Linked DNA regions of Variovorax paradoxus. The protein of the gene in region 1 interacts with the protein of each later gene in a pairwise test. Links are inferred from orthologs where the notes say so. Each region holds a gene or a part of one and is shown on either strand. Other genes may lie near its edges.

Region 1 (4,395 bases):
GCAGCTGGCGCACGGCATTTCGATCGCGCTCTACAACACGGCTTTCGGCCTGATCGTGGCCATTCCGACCCTGATCTTCTGGCGCTATTTCCGCAGCCGGGTCGACGAATACCTGCTGAACCTGGAACTGTCGGGCGAGCGCTTCGCGCGTCACCTGAACGCGTTGCGGAAATGATGGCCCCCACGCTTGCCACTGCGTGTGCTGCGCTGCCCCCCGAGGGGGCCGCCGCCTCCTTGGGGCGGCCCGGCGGAGGCTCGCCATGACCCGCGGCCGCATGCAGTTTCGCCATGGGGCGCGCGATGAGCCCGAGATCAACCTGATCCCGTTCATCGACGTGCTGCTGGTCATCCTGATCTTCCTGATGCTGTCGACCACCTACAGCAAGTTCACCGAAATGCAGCTTCGGCTGCCGACGGCCGACGTCGATTCGCAGCGCGACTATCCCAAGGAAGTGATCGTTGCGGTGTCCGCCGACGGCCGCTATTCGATCAACAAGAAGCCCGTGGCGGACCGCAACGTGGACACCGTGGCCGCCGCGCTCGGCTCGGCAGCCACCGGCGGCAAGGACAGCGTGGTCGTCATCAGCGCCGACGCCAGCAGCCCGCACCAGGCCGTGATCACGGTGATGGAAGCCGCGCGCCGCGTGGGCCTGGTGCAGATCACTTTCGCAGCCCAGTCGACGGCGCAAGCAGGGCACTGAGTGCCGTCGCAGGGCCGCAGCACCACCGGCACAACCGGCTCGATCACAGCGCCGGCCTCGCGGCTGCAGCGTGCCTGGCTGCACCGCGGCGTGCTGGCCTGCCTGCTGTGGCCCCTGTCTCTGGTCTACGCGGCGCTCTTCGGGCTGCGGCGCTGGCTCTACCGGAAAGGATGGCGCACGACCGAACGCGTCCGGGTGCCGGTGATCGTGGTCGGCAACGTGATTGCCGGCGGCGCCGGCAAGACCCCGGTTGTGATGGCGGTGGTCCGGCACCTGCAGGCCCGCGGCCTGCGCGCCGGCGTGGTGTCGCGCGGCTACGGCCGGCGCACCGGCGACTGCCGCGAAGTGCAGCACGAAAGCAACGCCCGGGATGTCGGCGATGAACCGCTCCTGATTCGCCGTGCCACCGGCGCGCCCGTGTTCGTGGCGCAACGCCGCATCGAAGCCGCGCGCGCCCTGCTCGCACGGCACCCGGACACGCAGATCATCGTGAGCGACGACGGGCTGCAGCACCTGGCGCTTGCGCGCGACATCGAGATCTGCGTGTTCGACGACCGCGGCGTGGGCAACGGCTGGCAGCTGCCCGCGGGCCCGCTGCGCGAGCGCTGGCCGCGCCCGTGCGACCTGGTGCTTCACAGCGGAGAGCACCCCGCCTTCGAGGGTGGCTACACCGCCACCCGCGCGCTGGCGCAGGACGCCGTGGCGAGCGACGGCAAACGCACGCCGCTCGATGCTCTCGCCGGCGAACCGGTGATCGCGCTGGCGGCCATTGCACGGCCCGAAGCGTTCTTCGACATGCTGCGAGCGCGCGGGCTGACGCTTTCCGAAACCATCGCCCTGCCGGACCACTGCGATTTCGACGGCTGGCAGCCTCCCGCCCACACCGGACAGCGCCTCGTCTGCACCGAAAAAGATGCCGTCAAGCTGTGGCCCAAGGCCCCCGACGCGCTTGCAGTGCCGCTGGACTTCGCACCCTCGCGAGAATTCTTCGCTGCGCTCGACGCAAAGCTATCATCGCTCGATGGATACCAAGCTGCTTGAACTGCTCGTCTGCCCCGTGACCAAGGGCCCGCTGACCTGGAACGCCGAGAAGCAGGAACTCTGCTCGCGCAGCGCACGCCTGGCCTACCCGGTGCGCGATGGAATCCCCGTGCTGCTCGAGAACGAAGCCCGCACGCTGTCCGACGAAGAGCTGGGGCTGTGAGCTTTACCGTCCTGGTGCCGGCTCGCCTGGCTTCGACGCGGCTGCCCAACAAACCGCTGGCTGACATCGCCGGCCTGCCCATGGTGGTGCGCGTGGCCCGGCGGGCAAGCCAATCTGCGGCCGTGCGCGTGGTGGTGGCCGGGGACGACGCGACCATCGTCGCTGCATGCAGAACGCATGGCGTGGAAGCCATCCTGACTCGCCAGGACCACCCCAGCGGCTCCGACCGCCTTGCGGAAGCCTGCGAGCAACTGGATCTGGACGGCGACGACATCATCGTCAACGTGCAGGGCGACGAACCGCTGATCGATCCCGCGCTCATCGACGCTGTGGCCTCCGCCCTGGCCACGCACCCGGAAGCCGCCATGAGCACGGCGGCCCACGAGATCGACTCGCTCGACGATTTCCTGAACCCGAACGTCGTGAAGGTGGTGCTCGACGCGCGGGACAACGCGCTGTACTTCAGCCGCGCGCCTGTTCCATGGTGGCGCGACGGGTCCGCCAACGGTGCACCACCATCCGTGCTGCCCGTCCCGGCGCCGCTGCGGCACATCGGCATCTACGGCTACCGCGCCAGTTTCGTTCGCAGCTTTCCCTTGTTGCCGCCGGCGCCCGTCGAGGCCACCGAGGCGCTCGAACAGCTGCGCGCACTCTGGCATGGGCATCGCATTGCGGTGCACGTGAGCCAGGCCGCTCCGGGGCCCGGCATCGATACCCCGGAAGACCTCGAGCGCGTGCGCGCGTTCTTCGCGGCCGGCCCGGCAAGCTGAAAAGTGCGCCGCACCGAGGGCGGCGGCGGAATTTCCTCACGCTCTCGCATGCTATCCTCGACGCAATTCCGCCTTGCTCTGCTCCTGGGCTGACGCTTGGCGCGACACAAAATCGAAGAACCGTCCGAGGACACCATGAGACTAATTTTGCTGGGCGCGCCCGGGGCGGGCAAAGGCACGCAAGCAGCCTTCATTTGCCAGAAGTACGGCATTCCTCAAATTTCGACCGGCGACATGCTGCGCGCCGCCGTCAAGGCCGGCACGCCGCTCGGGCAGCAGGCCAAGGCCGTCATGGAATCGGGCGGTCTCGTGAGCGACGACCTGATCATCAACCTCGTGAAGGAACGCATCGCGCAGCCCGATTGCGCCGATGGCTTCCTGTTCGACGGCTTCCCGCGAACCATTCCGCAGGCCGACGCCATGAAGGCGGCCGGCGTCAAGCTCGACTACGTGCTCGAAATCGACGTGCCGTTCAGCGACATCATCGAACGCATGAGCGGCCGGCGCTCGCATCCCGCGTCGGGCCGCATATACCACGTCAAGTTCAATCCGCCCAAGGTGGAAGGCAAGGACGACGTCACGGGCGAAGACCTGATCCAGCGCAAGGACGACGAGGAAGAAACCGTGCGCAAGCGGCTCGAGGTCTACAGCCAGCAGACCCGTCCACTGGTCGACTACTACTCGGCCTGGGCCAAGGCCGATCCGGCCTCGGCGCCGAAGTACCGCGCGCCATCAAGGGCGTCGGCAGTGTCGACGAAATCACGCAGCGTGCGCTCGCGGCCCTCAGCAGCTGAACTTCATCCGCTGCATGCGGCCGCCGCTCAGGTGGCCGCCGTTTCGAGCAGTTCCAGCATCAGCGCGATGCGTGCCTTGACGGGCGTCAGCGCACCGGCGTCCCGCAGCCGATCGTCGGGCCTTGGCAGGATGCGCCCGCTCGCGCAGCGGGTGGCGCGCAACACCGCCACGCCGGCGTCCTGCGCGCGCACGGCGGCAGCCTCGAGCGCGTGGTGCACCGTGCCATTGCCGGTCGCAGCCAGGACCAGCCCGCGGATCGGCTCGGCAACGCCCGATCCCCGTTCCTGCAACAGCAGGTCGACGAGGGCGCCGCTTGCGCCCGCATGGCTGGTGACGATCTCGACCCGGGGCCAGCGCATCGCCGCGCCCGCCTTCGCTTCAGGAATCTTCGGGACCATGCCCACCGGCTGCGGCCAATCACGCAGGCGCCGCACCGCGCCCTCTTCAACATAGCCGACCGGCCCGGCATCGCCCGATGAGAACGCATCCGGGCGATAGGTGTGCACCTTCTGCACATCCAGCGCACCGTGGATGGCGCCCGCACAGACCACCGTCACGCCGTGTGCCGCCGGCGTGGCCGCGACGGCGATGGCGTCGCGCACGTTCTGCGGGCCGTCGGGCGAGAGCGAGCTGGCCGGGCGCATGGCGCAGGTCAGCACCACCGGCTTGCCCGGTGCAAGCACTGCCTGGAGAAAGAATGCCGTCTCCTCGATCGTGTCGGTGCCGTGCGTGATCACCACGCCCGCCACGTCGGCCTCGGCCAGCCAGAAGGCGCATCGCCGGGCGAGCTGCAGCCAGACGTCGAATGCCATGTCCTTGCTGTCGAGTTGCGCCACCTGCTCCGCGACGAGCGCCAGGCCTTCGGGCGCGTCGATGCCGCCGAGCAGATCCGCCACTCCCACTTCTCCTGCGGTGTAGCCGATGT
Region 2 (3,503 bases), 1.0 Mb from region 1 along the record:
GCACACAGCGTCCGTCCGCTCAGCATGCCATCGAGAAACTCGGCGCGTTGCTTCTCGGAGCCAGATCGCGCAACGCGTGTCACGGAGCCTTGCAAGTTGTTGATCGCAAAAGCAGCTGCAAATCCATGTTCCGCCATCGTCTGCGCGATGCGGACTTTGCAAAGAAAAGACGCATCGTGGCCGCCAAAGTCCCTTGGAACCTGAAGTCCCAGGAAGCCTTCCTTTGCCCACCGGTGGATCCATGAAACATCGTAGGCGCGACCCTGCGTGTGGGATTCCAGCAGGTGAGCATTGAATTCGCCGCGACAGAAGTCGCCTGCGGCTCCCACGAGCGCACGCTCTTCAGCGGACAGCCTCTGGTCGTAGAGGTCGTAGAAGCTCATCGGAATCGGATGCTCTCTGGTTGGTTGCTCAGCGAGCCAGGGGTGTCTTCAACGATTTCGCCCAGTCGTTCCAGAACACGATCTCCTTGGCCACTTGCTTGGTGTACAGATCGGGTGTCGACTCCTTCACCGGAACGGCACCGAGTGATTCCAGCTGCGTGAGGAAGTCGGGACTCGTTACCACCTTGTCGAGCGCGGCCGCAATCTTCTGGACGATTGCGCTCGGCATGCCGGCAGGAGCTGCAATGCCGAACCAAGGGGAAAGGTCGACTGGCTTGCTGCCGGCTTCCTGGATGGTCGGAAGATCCGGGAATGCGGGCGAGCGCTCCGGCGCGGCGACCGCAAGGGCCTTGATCTTTCCGGCGCGGATGTGCTGGGCGACTGTCGCCTCGGTGAAGAAGCCGACCTGCACCACGCCCGCCATGAGGTCGGTGATGGGTTGCGCGCCGCCCTTGTAGTTCACAAAGGTCAGTTGCGTGCCGTTGCGCGCGTCGAAGAGCGTGCCGCCGATATGCGACGTAGCGCCGAACGTGCCTCCGAAGTTCAGTTTTCCGGGGTTCGCCTTGGCAAAGGCGATGAGTTCCTTGATGCTGTTGACCGGCACGTCGGGATTCACAACGACCAGATTGCGCTGCTTGGCGACATTCCTGATATAGGTGAAGTCCTTGACTTGGTCATAAGGCAGGCCCGGATTCAGGGCTTGCCCTCGCGTTTGCGAGGACTCGACAGCAACAAGCAGGGTGTAACCGTCCGGCTTCGACTTGGCTACGGCGTCGGCGCCGATGACGCCGCCGGCGCCGGCGCGGTTGTCAATGATGACCGTGCTATTGAGTTCCTTACCGAGGGCCTGTGCGATGACGCGGGCAATGATGTCCGTGGGCCCCCCGGGGGGGAAGCCCGCAACAAGCTTGATCGGCTTCGACGGATACGGTTCGTCCGCCAGCGCGGGTGCGATAGCCAGGCAGGCGAGGCCGGTGGCGACAAGCCATTTTCTGATGGAGTTGAGCTTCATTGGGCTTCCTTCTGCAAAGGTGAGGAGGTGACGGAAGTATTGAGGTCAAGGACACATTGTGTCAACTAGGACTCATACTAGGGTTGTCGAGCAAGAGTTGGGCCCGCCATGAAACTGGCGAGATCGATGATTTCCATGTTCATTCCTCCATGATGAAGCGCAAATTGCACAGGGAGAGGGCGCGTGTGGGCTGATCTGGTGCGATTCTTGTAGGTGTGCGCCCCGCATGGAGAAACCGGTAGCTACTTTCTAGACGATCGGTCTAGAATTGCCGAATGAATGAAAAACCCAAGGTGGCCGTGACGCGCGGCCGAAGGCCGTCGCCGGCGTATGCGGCAACACGCGATGTACTGATCCGATGCGGGATGGAGCTGCTCACCGAGCAGGGCTTCAGTTCGACGGGCCTGGATGCCGTGCTGAAGCGGGCGACCGTGCCCAAAGGCTCGTTCTATCACTACTTCGCGAACAAGGACGCGTTCGGAGCGGCCGTGATGGACGCCTATGACGACTACTTCAAACGCAAGCTCGATCGATGGCTGTTGAACCAGGAACGCGAACCACTTGATCGACTTGCCGACTTCATCGCCGATGCATCCAGAGGCATGCGCAAGCACCGCTTCACACGGGGATGCTTGGTCGGCAACCTGAGCCAGGAACTGGGTGCTCTCCCTGCGGATTTCCGTGAACGCCTCGATGCCATTCTTGTCGGCTGGCAGGAGCGGGTGGCGCGCTGCCTCAAGGAGGCTCAGGTCGCAGGAACCATCTCGGCAACGCTGAATGTCGAACAGCTCGCCGAGTTCTTCTGGATCGCCTGGGAGGGAGCCGTGCTTAGAGCCAGGCTGGTGCAGTCGGACCGGCCCCTGGTGACTTTCATCGAGGCTTTCCTGTCCAGCCTGGGTGTATGCGCTCAGGCTGCCCCCCGCAATGCAGCGGATCACTAATCTCTTGTTGGAGAAAGAACATGTTCAAAGGCATCGTTGTGGAAAAGGACGCCGAAGGCTACCGAGCCTCGCTCGGTGAGATCGATGAGAGCCGCCTGCCTGCTGGCGACGTCACGGTCCGCATCGAATACAGCACCCTGAACTACAAGGACGGGCTGGCCATCACAGGAAAGGGACCGGTTGTCCGGAGCTTTCCGATGGTTCCGGGCATCGACTTCGCAGGGGTGGTGGAGCAGAGCGACCACCCCGAATTCAAGGCTGGCGACCCCGTGGTGCTCAACGGCTGGGGAGTCGGCGAGACGCACTGGGGCGGGCTCGCACAGCGAGCGCGCGTGAAGGGCGACTGGTTGATTTCGCTTCCTAAGCGTTTCAGCGCCAGGGACGCCATGGCAATCGGTACCGCCGGGTATACCGCGATGCTGTGCGTGATGGCCTTGGAGTGGCACGGGCTCAAGGCGACGGATGGGCCGGTGCTCGTGACGGGTGCCAACGGCGGCGTGGGAAGCGTTGCAATCGCTCTGCTGGCCAAGCTCGGGTACAAGGTCACCGCGTCCACGGGGCGGCTCGATGAGGCCGACTATCTTCGGCGGCTCGGCGCCAGCGACGTGATCGATCGCAGGGAGTTGAGCGAACCGGGCAAGCCGCTGCAGAAGGAGCGCTGGATCGCCGCCGTGGACTCTGTCGGCAGCCACACGCTGGCCAACGTTTGCGCGCAACTTCGCTACAACGGGGTGGTCGCTGCCTGTGGCATGGCACAAGGCCTTGACCTGCCTGCCTCGGTTGCACCTTTCATTCTTCGCGGTGTGAGCCTGATGGGTATCGATAGTGTGATGCGTCCAAAGGCAGATCGCGTCGCGGCCTGGGAGCGGCTGGCGCGGGACCTGCATGGCCCGATCCTGGACGACATTGCGGGCGAGATCCCACTGGCGCAGTCGGTCGAAGCTGCCGCGAAGCTCATGCGGGGTGAGATCCGGGGCCGCCTCGTTGTCAACGTGAACGCGTAGAGCAGGGCTTCCCCATGGGACTCGCAAAAGGACAGACATGACATATCGAGTTGCCGATGCGATCGTTGACAGCATGGTCGCGCATGGGGCGGACCGAGCATTCAGCGTCCCCGGTGAAAGTTTCCTGGCGCTCCTCGACGCGCTTCATGCGAGAGAGGACTTC

What was found. The genes of interacting proteins can lie anywhere in the genome.
Region 2: the proteins of kdsB (region 1) and acuR interact in binary tests that used the Escherichia coli proteins (3 or more experiments, as listed by UniProt). The link is inferred for Variovorax paradoxus from one-to-one orthologs.

Annotation. Positions count from the first base shown.
Region 1 is NZ_JAUSXL010000002.1:4,580,637-4,585,031, reverse strand. What follows is about bases 789-3,788. They hold kdsB (3-deoxy-manno-octulosonate cytidylyltransferase), read left to right. Parts: upstream 789-1,901; coding sequence 1,902-2,675; downstream 2,676-3,788. Other genes in these bases: QFZ47_RS25200 (asparaginase), read right to left, coding at 3,497-3,788; QFZ47_RS25215 (Trm112 family protein), read left to right, coding at 1,723-1,905; lpxK (tetraacyldisaccharide 4'-kinase), read left to right, coding at 789-1,742. Outside these bases: QFZ47_RS25230 (MotA/TolQ/ExbB proton channel family protein), read left to right, coding at 1-175; QFZ47_RS25225 (ExbD/TolR family protein), read left to right, coding at 276-701; more of lpxK, read left to right, coding at 702-788; more of QFZ47_RS25200, read right to left, coding at 3,789-4,395. UniProt on the Escherichia coli protein: Activates KDO (a required 8-carbon sugar) for incorporation into bacterial lipopolysaccharide in Gram-negative bacteria.
Region 2 is NZ_JAUSXL010000002.1:3,555,525-3,559,027, forward strand. Bases 698-3,503 are described here. They hold acuR (acrylate utilization transcriptional regulator AcuR), read left to right. Parts: upstream 698-1,670; coding sequence 1,671-2,336; downstream 2,337-3,503. Other genes in these bases: QFZ47_RS20465 (Bug family tripartite tricarboxylate transporter substrate binding protein), read right to left, coding at 698-1,395; acuI (acrylyl-CoA reductase (NADPH)), read left to right, coding at 2,357-3,340; QFZ47_RS20480 (thiamine pyrophosphate-dependent enzyme), read left to right, coding at 3,378-3,503. Outside these bases: QFZ47_RS20460 (acyl-CoA dehydrogenase family protein), read right to left, coding at 1-383; more of QFZ47_RS20465, read right to left, coding at 412-697. UniProt on the Escherichia coli protein: Involved in response to both electrophiles and reactive chlorine species (RCS). Represses the transcription of the nemRA-gloA operon by binding to the NemR box.